DNA from 3 places in the Micromonospora sagamiensis genome. Region 2 is predicted to be linked to each of the others. Evidence: riboswitches for the same ligand, from Rfam matches in the RefSeq annotation. Region 2 holds a riboswitch; each other region holds the start of a gene.
The links. Region 2 has a riboswitch for cobalamin ahead of IGA62_RS30445 (ABC transporter substrate-binding protein). Riboswitches for the same ligand answer to the same signal wherever they lie in the genome.

Region 1: it holds a riboswitch for cobalamin, as region 2 does, so the genes downstream of both, IGA62_RS26080 (energy-coupling factor ABC transporter permease) here and IGA62_RS30445 (ABC transporter substrate-binding protein) in region 2, are expected to answer to the same signal.
Region 3: it holds a riboswitch for cobalamin, as region 2 does, so the genes downstream of both, bluB (5,6-dimethylbenzimidazole synthase) here and IGA62_RS30445 (ABC transporter substrate-binding protein) in region 2, are expected to answer to the same signal.

Annotation. Positions count from the first base shown of each region.
Region 1 covers NZ_AP023438.1:6,081,814-6,086,923, reverse strand. The annotation lists gene IGA62_RS26090 (ABC transporter permease) at 1-134, opposite strand, end outside; gene IGA62_RS26085 (ABC transporter substrate-binding protein) at 101-1,684, opposite strand; cobalamin riboswitch at 1,819-1,988, shown strand; gene IGA62_RS26080 (energy-coupling factor ABC transporter permease) at 2,019-2,699, shown strand; gene IGA62_RS26075 (energy-coupling factor ABC transporter substrate-binding protein) at 2,696-3,013, shown strand; gene cbiQ (cobalt ECF transporter T component CbiQ) at 3,013-3,759, shown strand; gene IGA62_RS26065 (energy-coupling factor ABC transporter ATP-binding protein) at 3,777-4,598, shown strand; gene IGA62_RS26060 (cobalt-precorrin-6A reductase) at 4,595-5,110, shown strand, end outside.
Region 2 covers NZ_AP023438.1:6,785,497-6,790,606, forward strand. The annotation lists gene IGA62_RS28905 (iron chelate uptake ABC transporter family permease subunit) at 1-901, opposite strand, end outside; gene IGA62_RS30445 (ABC transporter substrate-binding protein) at 970-1,983, opposite strand; cobalamin riboswitch at 2,013-2,193, opposite strand; gene IGA62_RS28915 (sugar phosphate isomerase/epimerase family protein) at 2,240-3,004, opposite strand; gene IGA62_RS28920 (dihydrodipicolinate synthase family protein) at 3,067-4,218, opposite strand; gene IGA62_RS28925 (Gfo/Idh/MocA family protein) at 4,215-5,110, opposite strand, start outside.
Region 3 covers NZ_AP023438.1:3,251,901-3,257,010, reverse strand. The annotation lists gene IGA62_RS14275 (translin family protein) at 7-375, shown strand; gene IGA62_RS14270 (LysM peptidoglycan-binding domain-containing protein) at 391-1,467, shown strand; gene IGA62_RS14265 (Rieske 2Fe-2S domain-containing protein) at 1,515-2,369, opposite strand; gene bluB (5,6-dimethylbenzimidazole synthase) at 2,493-3,119, opposite strand; cobalamin riboswitch at 3,171-3,340, opposite strand; gene IGA62_RS14255 (EamA family transporter) at 3,423-4,334, shown strand; gene IGA62_RS14250 (crotonase/enoyl-CoA hydratase family protein) at 4,442-5,110, shown strand, end outside.

The DNA.
Region 1 (5,110 bases), 700 kb from region 2:
ATCGGCACGGCCACCAGCAACCGGCGGCGGACGACCGCACCGGCCCCCGCCAGCCGGCGGGTACGCCGAGCGGTGGGGGCCTTCGCCGGAGCGGGCGCGGTCACGATGTCCTCGTCCAGGTGTGGATGTTCCACCAGAGGCTGTTGGCCACGTCGTGCTCGTGCGGCTCCACCCGGGGGGTCACCCCGCTGACACCGTCGCGCACCACGTAGGTGTGCTGGAGGTAGGTCAGGAACACCCAGGGCAGATCGGTGGCGAGTTGCTTCTGGAACGTCGCGTACGCGGCCCGGCGGGCGGCCGGTTCGGCGTTGGCGCGGGCGTCGCGCAGCGCCTGGTCGACCACCGGGGAACGGTAGGAACCGGGGTTGAAGAAGCCCTGGCCGGCGAAGGTCGACGTGAACAGCTTGAAGGAGACGAAGTCCGAGTCGTACGGGGTGCCGAACCCCATGACCAACGCGTCGGTCCCCAATCGGGGGGTGATCGCGTCCCAGGTCAGCCCCTCGGGAGTGATCCTGATGCCGACCTTCCGCGCGTCGGCGGTGACCGCCAGGGCGAGTTCCTTGCGCAGGCTGTCGGTGGCCGGGTACATCAGGGAGAACGCCGCCTGGCGGCCGTCCCTGACGCGGACGCCGTCCGGGCCGGGCTTCCAGCCGGCCGCGTCGAGGGCGGCGGTGGCGGCGGCAGGGTCGGCGGCCGGTGTGCCGACGATGGACGGCTCGGCGAACTCCGACGTCGGCGGGATCGGCCCGAACGCCGGTTCCCCTGCCCCGCCGAGCACGCCGGCCACCATCGCCGACCGGTCCACCGCCGCGTTCAGCGCCGTCCGCACGGCCGGGTCTCCGGTGACCGGCCCGCCCATCGGCAGCATGACGCCCCGGTAGTCGGCGGTGGGGACGCGCCGCACCTGGTAGCCGGCCCGCCCGTCGAACCCGGACACCAGTTTCGGGGCCAGCTCGGCGACGTCGAACTCCCCCGCCCGCGTCCGCTGGGCGCGGACGTTGTCGTCGGGAACGAACGCCACCACCACCCCGGAGTTGGCCGGCCGGCCGCCCCAGTACCGCTCGTTGGCGGCGAGCACCAGCCGGTCGCCGGGGGTCCAGGAGGTGACCCGGTACGGCCCGGTGCCCACCGGCCTGCGGTTGAACGCCGCCTTGTTGACGTCCTGCCCGGCCAGGGCCTTCGCCGGCACGATGCCGAGCGCGAGACGCTGGAGGAACGGCGCGTAGGCGTACCGGAGGGTGAAGATGACGGTCGACGGGTCGGGTGCGGTGACGGAGGCGAGCATGTCCAGGTCGGACCGGAGCGTCGAGTCGACCTTCGGGTCCAGCACCGCCCGGTAGGTGAAGACGACGTCCTGCGCGGTCAGCGGGCTGCCGTCGTGGAAGACCACGCCGTCGCGCAGCTTCGCCGTGACCGTCCTCCCGTCGGCGGACACGGTCGGCAGCTCGCGGGCCAGGGCCGGCACGAGCTGGTTGCGGGCGTCCCGGGCGACGAGGCCGTCGAAGATGAGCGAACCGCCGTCGACGCCGTAGTTCAGCACCGGGTTCAGCGTGTCCGGCTCGCCCGCCGTCGCCACCACGAGGGTGTCGGCACCAGCAGCCGTGGAGGTGGCTGTCGGGGTCGAACAGGCGGACAGGGCGAGAAGACCGGTGGCGACCATCGCCACCATTCGCGCAGACCCCAAGGGGCTCCTCTTTCCTGGTCGACGACGTGCCGCGGTGGCCGACGCACCGCAGAGGCCATCCTGACGCAGTTGCCAATGATGTGCAATAGCGGCCACGGAGGGACGGGCCGCTTGCCCCGCCGGGTGGCGGGTCGATAGCCTCTCGCCGTCAAGGTGCACGGGAAGCCGGTGGAAGACCGGCGCGGCCCTCGCCACTGTGACCGGGGAGTGACCTCCGACTTGCGCCACTAGGCCGACGGCCTGGGAAGGCCGGGGGAAGCATCGATCCGGGAGCCAGGAGACCGGCCTTGATGCACGGATCTCGTCCACGAGGTGCTGGAGAGGAAGGTCTTCGATGCACATCGCCGAGGGGTACCTACCCCCGGTGCAGGCAGCGGCATGGTTCGCGGCGTCCGCACCCTTCGTCGTCCACGGCAGCCGGGCTCTGGTCCGGCAGGTCCGGCAGGACCCCGAATCCAAGTTGTTGCTGGGAGCGGCGGGTGCCTTCACCTTCGCACTGTCGGCCCTGAAGATCCCGTCGGTGACCGGATCCTCGTCCCACCCCACCGGCACCGGCCTCGGCACGGTGCTGTTCCGGCCCCCGGTGATGAGCGTCCTCGGTGGCCTCGTGCTGCTGTTCCAGGCGGTCCTGCTGGCCCACGGCGGGCTGAGCACCCTCGGTGCCAACGTCTTCTCGATGGCCGTCGTCGGCCCCTGGGTGGCCTACGGCGTCTACCTGCTGACCCGCCGCCTCGGCGGCGGGCTCGACGTGGCGGTCTTCCTGGCCGCCGCGCTGGGCGGCCTGGCGACCTACTGCGTCACGAGCATGCAGCTCGCGTGGGCGTTCCCCGACCCGACGTCCGGTTTCCTCGGCGCGTTGGCGAAGTTCGCCGGGATCTTCGCCGTCACCCAGATACCCCTCGCGATCAGCGAGGGACTGCTGTCGGTGCTGGTGGTACGGCTGCTCACCCGGGTCAGCGGAGACGATCTGCGGCGCCTCGGCGTGCTGCGCAAGCCCCAGGAGGTACCGGCGTGAAGCGCTTCGGACGGGTCAACCTGCTCCTGCTACTGGCGGTGGTCGCGCTGGCCGCGGCCCCGCTGCTGCTCGGGCTCGGCGGATCGGCCGAGGAGCCGTTCGCCGGCGCCGACGCCCAGGCGGAGGAGGCGATCGTCACCGACCACCCGGACTACGAGCCGTGGTTCTCCGCCATCTACGAGCCGCCCTCCGCCGAGATCGAGTCGGGCCTGTTCGCCCTCCAGGCGGCGGTGGGCGCCGGCTTCCTCGGCTACTACTTCGGGGTCGCCCGCACCCGGCAGCGGCTGCGCGACACCAACGCCTCCGCCGACTAGTGTTCGCCCTCGACGTCGCCGCGCACACCGGTCCCTGGCGGCTACGGCACCCGGGCGAGAAGGCACTGCTGGCGCTGGGCCTGCTGGGCTGCGCGGTGATCCTGCCCACCTGGCCGGGAGCCGCGTTGGCGGGCACCGCCGCCGCGCTGCTGCTCGTCGGTCCGGCCCGGGTGCCCGTGCCGGTGCTGTTGCGGGCGGCCCGGGTGCCGGCGCTGTTCATCGCCACCTCCGCGCTGCCCCTGCTGGTCTCCGTGCACTCCCCGACCCGGATCGGCTGGAACCCGGCCGGGGCCGGGTTGGCGGCGACGACCACCGGCCGGGCGGCGGCGGCCCTGCTGTGCCTGCTGCTGTTCAGTGCCACCACTCCCCTCTCCGACGTCCTGCCGAGGCTGGTCCGGCTCGGCGTGCCGCCGGCGGTGACCGAGGTCGCCGCGCTGACGTACCGGATGCTGTTCCTGCTGGTCGACAGCGTGCGTGCGGTACGGGAGGCGCAGGCGGCGCGGTTGGGCTACCGGACCTGGCGCACGACGTACCGGTCTCTGGCCGGGCAGGCCGGGGCGATCTTCGTCCGGGCCTTCACCCGGGCCCGCCGGCTCGAGGAGGGCCTGGCGGTACGGGGCTACACCGGCTCGCTGGCGGTGCAGGTGGAGGTCCGACGACTCTCCCCGCCCTTCGTGGTCGCGACCGTCGCACTGCTGACCGCGATCGTCATGCTGACGGTCCTCTCGGGTGGACGGTGGCGGTGACCGAACCGCTGCTGCGGATGTCCGGGGTGGACTTCGCCTACCAGCCCCGCCAGCCCGTGTTCACCGGCGTCGACCTGGCCGTCCTGCCCGGTCAGCGGCTGGCCGTCGTGGGTCCCAACGGCGGTGGGAAGACCACCCTGTTCCGGCTGGCGGTCGGCGCGCTGGCCCCGGACACCGGCCGCATCGAGGTGGCCGGAAAGCCGGTCCGGCGTAACCGGGCGGGCCTGCTGGACCTGCGACAGCGCGTGCAACTGGTGCTTCAGGACCCCGACGACCAGTTGTTCTCCGCCAGCGTCCGGCAGGACGTCTCCTTCGGACCGGTGAACCTCGGGCTTAGCCCCGAGCAGGTACGGCAGCGCTGCGACGAGGCGTTGGCCGCCCTGCAGATCACCGCGCTGGCGGACCGCCCCACCCACCTGCTCTCCTACGGCCAGCGCAAGCGGGTGGCCATCGCCGGGGCGGTGGCGCTCCGCCCGGAGCTGCTGATCCTCGACGAGCCGACCGCCGGACTCGACCCCGCGGGCGTGGAGACGCTGCTGCGCACCCTCGACGACCTGCACGCCGCCGGGACCACCATCATGGTCTCCACCCACGACGTCGACCTGGCGTTCCGGTGGGCGGACGAGGTGGTGGTCGTGGCCGACGGCGGCGTACGCCGGGTGCCCACCACCGAGGCGCTGGCCGACCCGGACCTGCTCGCGGCGGCCCGGCTGACGCCCGCCTGGGCTCCTCTGGTGCACCGGCTGATCGACCGGTTGCCCCACCTGTCCGGAGCCCGGCCCCGCTCCGCCGCCGAACTGGCGGCCCTGCTGACGACCACCGAGGAGGAACCCGCATGACCGTCACGACGGCGAGGTGGCGGCTGCTGATCCTCGGCGGCACGGCCGAGGCCCGCGCCCTCGCGGCGGCGGTCACCACCCGCTCCGACGTCTCGGTCGTCTCGTCGCTGGCCGGTCGGGTGGCCGATCCCCGGCTGCCGGTCGGTGAGGTGCGCATCGGCGGGTTCGGCGGCGCGACCGGCCTGGCCCGGTGGCTGACCGAACACCGGATCGACGCGGTGGTGGACGCCACCCACCCCTACGCGGCCCGGATGCGGGTCTCGGGCATCGACGCTGCCGCCACGGCCGGTGTGCCGCACCTGCGGTTGGAGCGGCCGGGCTGGACGGCACAGCCGGCCGACCGCTGGCACCGGGTCGCCGACCTGGCCGCCGCCGTCGCGGCGCTGCCGACGCTGGGTCGGCGGGTGCTGCTGACCACCGGCCGGCAGAGCCTGGCGACGTTCACGCCCCTGACCGACCTGTGGTTCCTCGCCCGGGTGGTCGACGCCCCGGACGGCCCGCTGCCGGCGCAC
Region 2 (5,110 bases):
CGAACAGGGTCCGCGCGGCGGTGTCCACCCAGACCACGAAGATCGCGCCGGCCGGGACGACGGCGGGCAGCAGCCGCCGGTGGTCCGCCCCGGTGAGGAAGCGGACGGCGTGCGGCAGGATCAACCCGACGAAGCCGATCGCGCCGCTGATCGCCACGAGGACGGCGGTGAGCAGCGCGGTGGCGACCAGCAGCAGCCAGCGGACCCGGCCGACCGGGACGCCGAGGGCCGCGGCGGCGTCCTCGCCGAAGGCGAACGCGTTGAGCCGGCGGGCGTGCGCCGCCACCAGGGCGAGCACGGCGGCCAGCACCGGTGTGGCCCAGGCCAGCGCGGTCCAGTCGACCCGGGCCAGTGAGCCGGAGAGCCAGAAGGTGATGCTCTGGGTGGCGTGCGGGTCGGCGACCCAGATGATGACGAAGGAGGTCGCCGCGGCGCAGAGCTGCGCGACGGCCACCCCGGCGAGCACCACCCGGGTGGGTTCGAGGGCACCCCGCCGCCCGGCCACGGCGATCACGACGACGAACGCGGCGAGCGCACCGGCGAGGGCGCCCCCGGTCAGCGCGGCGACGCCGCTGCCGAGACCGACGACCAGGACCGCGACCGCGCCCAGCGACGCCCCGGAGGAGACGCCGAGCAGGTACGGGTCGGCCAGCGGGTTACGGGTGACGGTCTGCATCACCGCGCCGACCGCCGCCAGCCCCGCCCCGACCAGAGCCGCGCCGAGCACCCGGGGCAGCCGTAGCCGCCAGACGATGTGCTCGCGCAGCACCGGCAGGTCGGAGTCGAGCAGCCCCAGCCGGTCGGCCACGACGGTCCACACCGTCCGTATCGAGATGTCGGCGGGCCCGATGGTGACCGCCGCCCCGATCGACGCCACCAGGGCGGCCAGCAGCACGGGCACGAGCAACGCCGGGCCGGCGGGCCGGGCCGGCCGGAGGGCGGCCGGGGTGGGCGGCGCGGTCGCGGTGGTCAGCGCCCGGTCCCGTCGGGGAGCCGGACGACGCCCTCGGCGAGCGCCTCGACGCCGCGCACGACGCGCACCCCGGCGGAGGTGGCGGAGAAGGGGATGACGACGAAGCGCTGCCCGGTCACCGCCCTGAGGTGCCGCAGCGTGGGGTGGCCGGTCAGGAACGCCTTCTTCGCGGCGGCCGTGTCCCATGCCGCGTCGACCAGCACGATCACGTCGGGATCGCGTTCGGCGACGGTCTCCCAGCCGCTGTCGGCCCAGGCGCCGGTCAGGTCGGCGAACGCGTTGCCGACCCCGACCGAGGACATGATGAGGCCGGGAGTGCCGCAGCAGGCGCCCACACCCGGCGCGTCGGTCCCTTCGTCCCACCAGAGCAGGGAGAGATCACCGGCACCGTCGACCCGACCGGCGGCCGTGGCGATCCGGGTCCGCTGGTCGGCGATGAGCTTCTCGGCGCGGTCGGGTACGCCGAAGATGGCCGCGACGTCCCGGATCTCACCGAACACGTGGTCGATGGTCAGCTTCGCGGGTCGGTGCGGCGCGGGACAGCCGGCCGGGGAGAGGTACGTGCCGATGCCGAGCCTCGCCAGCTCGGTCCGGTCACCGGCGCCCTCGTCGCCGAAGGCACTGTGGAAGGAGCCGTAGACGAAGTCGGGCTCGGCCTCGAGCAGCTTCTCCTTCGCGGGGTACTTCTCGGCCAGCACCGGCACCGAGGCGTACGGGGCGGCGTACTCCGGCAGGATGGCGTCGTCCAGGTAGGCCGTGCCGGCCATCCGGTCCGCCAGCCCGAGGGCCAGCATGATCTCGGTGGCCGGCTGGTTCATGGTCACCGCCCGCCGGGGCGGCGCGGCCACCCGGACCGGCGTGCCGCAGTTGGTCATCTCGACCGCGGCGGCCGACTCCGGGGCAGCCGGGGTGGAGTCGTCCCCGGTGCCGCAGCCGCCGAGGAGGACGATGAGGACGGTCAGCGGCGCGGCGACGCGCCGGGACAGGGTGGACAGAGCGCGCTCGCGCATCGGGATTGCCTTCCAGCACCTCGTGGACGGGTCGTCACAGTGCCGTGGCCGGTCTCCTGGCTGACGGGAGGTGCGTCCGTGGCCGGCCTTCCCAGGCGCGTACGCCCAGTGACCTCATTTTCGACGAGGGCCGCGGACTCCCGATCACAGTGGCGAGGGCCGCACCGGTACTTCACCGGTTTCCCGTGCACCACGGCAGCGTCACCCTAGCCGCTGCCGCGCGCGGGTGTCATGGTGACGAAGACCACCCGCGTGGTCAGAGCACGTGTCGCAGGTAGCCCTCCACCGAGGCGGCCAGCACCTCCCGGCCGGGCCGGGCCCAGACGTCGCCGTGGAAGACCTCCACCTCGATCGGTCCGGTGTAGCCGGTGGTGTCCACCGCGCTCCGGAGCCCGCGCAGGTCGATGCAGCCCTCGCCGGGCAGGCCCCGACCGAGCAGCACCCCCTCGGGCAGCGGGGTGATCCAGTCGCAGACCTGGAAGGCCGCGATCCGCTCCCCGGCGCGGGCGATCTGCTGGTGGACCGTGTCGTCCCACCACACGTGGTAGGCGTCGACCACCACGCCGACGGCCTCCGTTTCGAACCGCTCGGCGATGTCGAGGGCCTGCCCGAGGGTGGAGATCACGCACCGGTCGGAGCAGAACATCGGGTGCAGCGGCTCGATGGCCAGCCGCACCCCGGCCGCCGTGGCGTGCGGCGCCAGCTCGGCGATGGCGTCGGCGACCCGCTGCCGGGCCCCGTCGAGGTCCCGGCTGCCGGCGGGCAGGCCGCCGGAGACCAGCACCAGCACCGGGCAGTCGAGGGTGGCGGCCTCCTCGATGGCCCGCAGGTTCTCCGCCCGCCAGTCGTCGGCGGTGAAGAAGCCGCCCCGGCAGAGTGAGGTGACGGTGAGCCCGGCGGCGCGGACCAGCCGGGCTGCCCGCTCGACGCCGTACGCCCCGACCGGCTCGCGCCACAGCCCGATGCCCGGCACGCCCGCGTCGGCGCAGGCCGCGACGGCCTCCTCCAACGGCCAGTTCATCGAGGTGGCCTGGTTGAAGGAGAACCGGGCCAGCCCGGCCGACCGGTCGACCCGGGGGGCGGTCACTGGGCCACCCCGGCGACGGTGAGGTACGCGCGGGCCCGGGCGGCGGCCAGGTCGGGGTCGGCCAGCAGCCCGGCGGCATCGGCGAGGACGAGCAGCCGGGCCAGGTGGGCCGGGGACCGGCCGGCCTGCTGGCCGCCGACCATGGTGAAGTGCTCCTGGTGGCCGGTGAGCCAGGCCAGGAAGACGATCCCGGTCTTGTAGTGCCAGGTCGGCGCGGTGAAGAGGTGCCGGGCCAGCGGCACGGTCGGCGCCATGATCCGGTCGTACGCCGCCAGGTCGCCGTCGTCGAGGGCGGCCAGTGCCGCGCCGGCAGCCGGGGCGATGGCGGCGAAGACGCCGAGCAGCGCGTCGGAGTGGCCCTGCTCGTCGCCGCGGATCAGCTCCGGGTAGTGGAAGTCGTCCCCGGTGTAGAGACGCACCCCGGCCGGCAGCCGGCGACGCAGGGCGATCTCCCGGTCGGCGTCGAGCAGGGAGACCTTGATCCCGTCGACCCGGTCGGCGTGGTCCTTGACCAGCTGGACCACCGTGTCGGCGGCCAGGTCCAGGTCGGTCGAGCCCCAGTAGCCGGTCAGCGCCGGGTCGAACATGTCACCGAGCCAGTGCAGGACGACGGGTTCGTCGCTGGCGGCGAGGAGGTCGGAGTAGACGGCGAGGTAGTCCTCCGGCCCCGAGGCGACCGCCGCCAGGTGGCGGCTGCACATCAGCACCGGCCGGGCGCCGCTGGTCAGCACCTCCTCCAACTGCGTGCGGTACGCGACGACCAGGTCGGCGACCGGGTACTCCCCCGGGGCGAGGTGGTCGGTGTTGACCCCGGCGACGATGCGCCCACCGACGCTACGGGCCTCGGCGGCGCTACGACGGATCAGCTCCCGGGTGGCGGTGTGGTCGAGCCCCATGCCCCGCTGGGCGGTGTCCATCGCCTCGGCGACGCCGAAGCCGTGGGCCCAGAGGTGGTGGCGGAAGGCCAGGGTGGTGTCCCAGTCCAGGGCGGCCGGGGCACCGGGGACGTTCTCCGCGCGCGGGTCGGCGACCACGTGCGCGGCGGCGTACGCGATCCGGGCGGTGGGCGGGCCGGCCGGCCGGGCGAAGCCGGCGCCGCCGGTCAGCCGGTAGGTCTCCCCGCCGGGTAGGCGGACCTCGGCGGTCACCGGTCCAGCTCCGGCACCTCGACGCGGCAGCCCTCCCGGGCGGAGAGCAGACCGAGCTCGGCGAGCTGCACGCCCCGGGCGCCGGCGAGGAAGTCCCAGCCGAACGGCTCACCGGCGACGACGTGCCGCAGGAACGCCTCCCACTGCACCTTGAAGCCGTTGTCGAACTCCTCGTTGTCCGGCACCTCGGTCCACTGGGACCGGAAGTCCTCGGTCACCGGCAGGTCCGGGTTCCACACCGGCTTGGGGGTGACCGCCCGGTGCTGGACCCGGCAGCCGCGCAGGCCGGCGACGGCGCTGCCTTCGGTGCCGTCGACCTGGAACTCGACGAGTTCGTCCCGGTTGACGCGGACGCACCAGGAGGAGTTGAGCTGGGCGACGATCCCGCCGGCCAGTTCGAAGATGCCGTAGGCGGCGTCGTCGGCGGTGGCCGGGTAGGCGTTGCCGGCCTCGTCGACCCGACGGGGGATGTGCGTGGCGGTGACACAGGTGACCGCCTTGACCTGCCCGAAGAGTTCCTCGAGCACGTACTGCCAGTGCGGGAACATGTCGACGACGATGCCGCCGCCGTCCTCGGCGCGGTAGTTCCAGGAGGGACGCTGGGCAGGCTGCCAGTCGCCCTCGAAGACCCAGTAGCCGAACTCGCCGCGGACGGAGAGGATCCGGCCGAAGAACCCGCCGTCGATGAGGCGCTTGAGCTTGCGCAGGCCCGGCAGGAAGAGCTTGTCCTGCACCACGCCGGTCCGCAGGCCGGCGGCGGTCGCGGCGCGGGCCAGGTCGAGCGCGGCGGCGCTCGTCTCGGCCATCGGCTTCTCGGTGTAGATGTGCTTGCCGGCCTCGATGGCCTGGCGGATCGCCTTCTCGCGCTGCTGGGTCACCTGCGAGTCGAAGT
Region 3 (5,110 bases), 3.4 Mb from region 2:
GTGAGCATGACCGGCGTCCTCATGGTCATCGGGCTCGCCTTCGACGGCGCCGGGCAGCTACGCACCATGCACCGGGCCGACAACCTCGCCGCCGAGGCGGCCCGGACCGGTGGGCAGGCCATCGACCGGGCGCAGGCGATCAACGGCGGCAAGAAGGAGATCGACGAGGCCGCCGCCACCGCCGCGGTCCGGAGCTACCTCACCGCCGCCGGCGTCACCGACCACACGGTCAGCTTCCCGGTCGTCGACGGCGAGAAGCGCATCACCGTCCGGCTCACCATCACCTACGACAGGTACCTGCTCGGCTTGTTCGACCTCACCGACTCCGTGACCGTCTCCGGCGAGGCCACCGCACGCGCCATCACCGGACCGTAGAGAGGAAGGCAGCCCATGGCCGTATCCCGTTCCGCCCGGCGGACCGGCCAGGTCCTGACCGGCTTCGGCGCACTCGTCGTGCTCGGCGCGGTACTCGTCGGGGGTCCCGTCGCCCTCGTCGCCCTCGCCGGCAACCCGCTGCCCTCGGAGGTGCCCACACTGGAGGCCATCGGCACGGCGTTGACCAGCCGGGACAACGGGCAGCTCTTCCTCCGGGCGCTGGCGGTGCTCGGCTGGTTCGGGTGGGCGACCTTCGCCTTCTCCGTCCTGGTGGAGCTGGTCGCGCACGTGCTGCGCCGACCCGCGCCGAAGCTGCCCGGCATGCGCAGCCAGCAGCGCGCGGCTGCGGCGCTGGTCGGCTCGGTCGCCCTGATCATCGCGGCCAGCCCGGCGGCGACCGCGGCGACCGCCACGTACGGCACCACGTACGCGCTGTCGGCCCCGGTGACGGCGGCCGGACCGGCCACGGCGTCGATGCCGACCACCGTCGCCCCGGTGGCCCGGGGCGTGGCCACTCCGGTGACCGGCACGATGGAACAACCGCCGTCCGACCAGACCCAGGTGTACCGGGTGGCCAAGGGCGACTATCTGGGCGAGGTCGCCGAGCGCTACCTGGAGGACTTCCAGAGCTATCGGGTGCTGGTCAAGCTGAACAAGCTCGGCGACCCGGACCGGATCCACCCGGGGCAGCTGCTCAGGCTGCCCGACCAGGCCACCGACGACGGTGTCCGGCCGCACGCCACCGGCCGGCTGGTCAACAAGCCGTCCCCGCGTCCGGCCCCGCCGCCGGCGGCGCCCGCCCCCGACCAGGTGCCCGACGAGACCCCGCAGCAGGTGCCCGACCAGACTCCGCAGCAGGTCACGCCGCCGCCGACCACCGACTGGCCCCAGGAGGAGGCACCGCCGATGACCGTCGGGGCGGCCCGGCCGGGTCAGGAGGACCGGGTCAACCGACCGCTGGCGGTCTCCGCCGTGCTGGCCGTGGCGAGCATCGTCGGCGCGCAGATCGGGGCGGTGTTCGGCCTGCGCCGCCGGCCGGCGTCGTCGACGGCCAGCCGCGTCCTCGGCAGCGGTCGGCACCGCCGGGGCTGACGGTCGACGGGCGCATTCGTCGAGCCCTCACCGGGACCCCGGGCGGCTCAGGGCAGGCGGGTCTGGAGAACGCCGTCGACGACCCGGGTGGCGAGCACCTGCTGGTCGTTGGCGGCCGGTCCGTGCACGACCTTGCCTCCGCTGTTGAGCTGGAAGGTGCTGCCGTGCCACGGACAGACGACGCACGGGTGACCGTCGATCTCCGTCACCTCGCCCTGGCCGAGCGGCCCGCTCTGGTGCGGGCAGCGCTCCAGCATGACGGTGACGTCGTCGCCGTGCCGGTAGAGGATCACCGACACGTCGTCGATCTCGCGGGTGACCAGTTCCCGGTCGGGCAGGGTGGACACGTCGGCGAGCGGGTGCCAGCCGTCACTGATCAGGTTCGCCTCGGAGACGCTCTGGTTGACCTGTGCCCCCTGCTTGTACGCCAGGTGCCCGCCGAGGTACGCCCCGGCGCTCGCCGCGGAGAGCCCGAGGTACGCCAGCGTCCGCCCGAGGTTGTGTCGACCGTTGAGGCGGGCGGCCAGCGAGCCGGCGTAGCAGGCCAGCCCGATGGTGTTCGAGGCGGCGTGCACCAGCCCCACCCGCCGCTGCTCCCGGTTCAGGGCCGCCCAGTCGTTGAGCCCGGCGACGGCGGCCGGCACGGCGCTGGCCGTACCGACCGCCACCAGCGTGGTCGCCGCGCGCCGCTGGCCGGGCATCGCGTCGAGGACGGCGGCGCTGATCCATGCGCCGACCGGCACCTGCACCATCGCCGGGTGCAGCGGATGCCCCAGCCACACGCCGTGCAGCAGGTCACGGACGCGCTGCGGCCGGAGGGTGGCCTGCACCGCCCGCTGGAGGCGGTCGCCGACCCGGTCCAGGCCGGTCGCCTGCTCGATCTTCGTCAGTAGTGCTCGCACCCGTACCGACTTCCCGGTCCGGGAGCTCGCAAACCGGGCGACGGGGACGAACTCCCCGCCCCCGACCGGCGGGGCCTGGACCGGCGGCGACCAGCCTGCTCGGGCGGTCCGTCGCGCCTCCGGTCAGGCGTCCGGCGTCCACCGGTCGTGATGGATGGCGGCGGTGAGCGGACGGGCCTGCCGCCAGCCGTGCCGGGCCAGGTCGGGTACGGCCTCGAAGTGGGTGACCGGCCCGAGGCAGAGCCACGCGACCGGGCGGATGCCGGCGGGAATGCCGAGCAGGTCGGCCAGCCAGGGTTCCCGGTAGAAGGAGACCCAGCCGACGCCGAGCCCTTCGGCCGTGGCGGCGAGCCAGAGGTTCTGGATGGCCAGGCAGGTCGAATAGAGGCCGGTGTCGGCGATGGCGTGCCGGCCGAGCACCGCCGGCCCGCCCCGCGACTGGTCGTGGGTGACCACGATCGACAGGGTCGACTCCCGCACTCCGTCGATCTTGATACGGGCGAACCGTTCGGCCGCCTCCCCCTCCAGAGTGGCGGCGAAGACGTCCCGCTCGGTCCGGACGTGCTCGTGGAAGCGGTGTCGGGTGTCGGCGTCCCGCACCACGACGAAGTCCCAGGGCTGGGAGTAGCCGACGCTCGGTGCGGCGTGCGCCGCGGCCAGCACCCGGTGCAGGGTGTCGTCGGGCACCGGCTCCCCGGTGAACTGGGCGCGTACGTCCCGACGGCGGTGGATGACGTCGTACAGGTCCATGGCAGGCTCCCGCTGCGCTCGGCCCACCCGGGCAGGGGTGGGCGCGTGACGCGAGGCCGGTCTTCGGACTCCCGGATCGACGCCGTGCCGTCCGCCTTCCCAGCCCTCCCGGACCAGTGGCTGCGCTGTGCGCGTGGACGGTGGCTCCCCGGTCACCGCGGCGGGCCCGTGCCGGATTCGCACCGGCTTCCCGATTCTCCCCGCTCGCGCGGGGCACCTCACTGTGTCGTGCCGTCGAGCATCGTAGCCGGAAGGACGGGATTCCGGTCGCCCTCCGGCGGACGGGACGGCATGGTGGTGCGCATGTACGCGCACGCCCTCCGTCCACAGCCGGTTCCCACCACCACCGTCGCCCGGATCGTCAACGCGGTCGGTCACCCCGACGCCGTTCCGCCGTCGCTGCTGATGCTGCTCGGGATGCTCTCCACCCAGCTCGGCGCGGCGGTGGCCAAGCAACTGTTCGGCAGCACCAGCCCCGGTGGCACGACCACGCTACGGCTCGGCTTCGCCGCGCTGATCCTGGTCGCGCTCGCCCGTCCCGGGCTGCGCCTGGGCTGGCGTACCGGCGGTCTGGTGGTGGGCTTCGGCCTGATGCTCGCGCTGATGAACCTCAGCTTCTACGCCGCCCTGCACCGGGTGCCGCTGGGTGTGGCGGTGACCATCGGCTTCGCCGGGCCGCTGCTGGTGGGGCTGGCCGGCAGCCGCCGGCTGCTCGACGTGCTCTGGGCGGTCCTGGCCGGTGGCGGCGTCCTGCTGATCAGTGGCCTGGGCGGGACGGCGGTCGACGGGCTCGGGCTGCTCTTCTGCGTCGGCACCGCGGTCGGCTGGGCCGGTTACGTGGTGTTCGGCGGCGCGGTCAGCAAGCGGGTGCCCGGCACCCGGGGGCTGGCCCTGGGCATGGCCGTCGGCGCGCTCGCCGTGCTGCCGTTCGGTGTCGCGGGCAGCGGCACCACGCTGCTCGACCCGTGGATCCTGCTGCTCGGCGTCGGCGTGGCGCTGCTGTCGTCGGTGCTGCCGTACTCGGCGGAGATGTCCGCGCTCCGCCGGATGCCGGCCCGGGTCTTCGCGGTGCTGTTGAGCCTCGAACCGGCGATCGGTGCGCTGGTCGGCCTGGTCCTGCTCGGTGAGCTGCTGACCTGGCCGCAGTTCCTCGGAGTGACCTGCGTGGTCGGTGCCGCGCTCGGTGCCACCCTGGTCCGCCGCGACCGGACCTGACCAGGCACGCCGCCGGACGCCACACCCCCGCGCCCGACCGCGTCCGGGTCGCGACGGCGACGACGGGTGCCTGGCGCGGCGCGGCACGGACCGGGCATCCTGGTCCGATGGGCGTGCGGGTCGAGCGTGACGGACCGGTGACCACGGTGATCCTGGATCGGCCGGTGGCCCGCAACGCCGTCGACGGCCCGACCGCACGGGCGCTCGCCGACGCGTTCCGCGCCTTCGACGCCGACCCGGCCGCCGCCGTGGCCGTGCTCTGGGGAGCCGGCGGCAGCTTCTGCGCCGGTGCCGACCTCAAGGCCATCGGTACGCCGAGCGGCAACCGGGTGGAGCCCGAGGGGGACGGCCCGATGGGTCCGACCCGGATGTCGCTGACCAAGCCGGTGATCGCCGCGGTCTCCGGGTACGCCGTGGCCGGCGGGCTGGAGCTGGCGCTCTGGTGCGACCTGCGGGTCGCCGAGTCCGACGCGGTGTTCGGGGTCTTCTGTCGGCGGTGGGGCGTGCCGCTGGTCGACGGCGGGACGGTGCGCCTGCCCCGGCTGATCGGCGAGAGCCGGGCGATGGACCTGATCCTCACCGGCCGACCGGTCCCGGCCGACGAGGCGTACGCGATGGGCCTGGTGAACCGGCTGGTCGCGCCCGGCACGGCCCGCGCTGAGGCCGAGCGGCTGGCCGCCGAGATCGCCCGCGCCCCCCAGCGCTGCCTGCGCAACGACCGGGCCGCCGTACGGGCCGGAGCCGGCCGCCCGGAGGCGGAGGCGATGGCCGTCGAG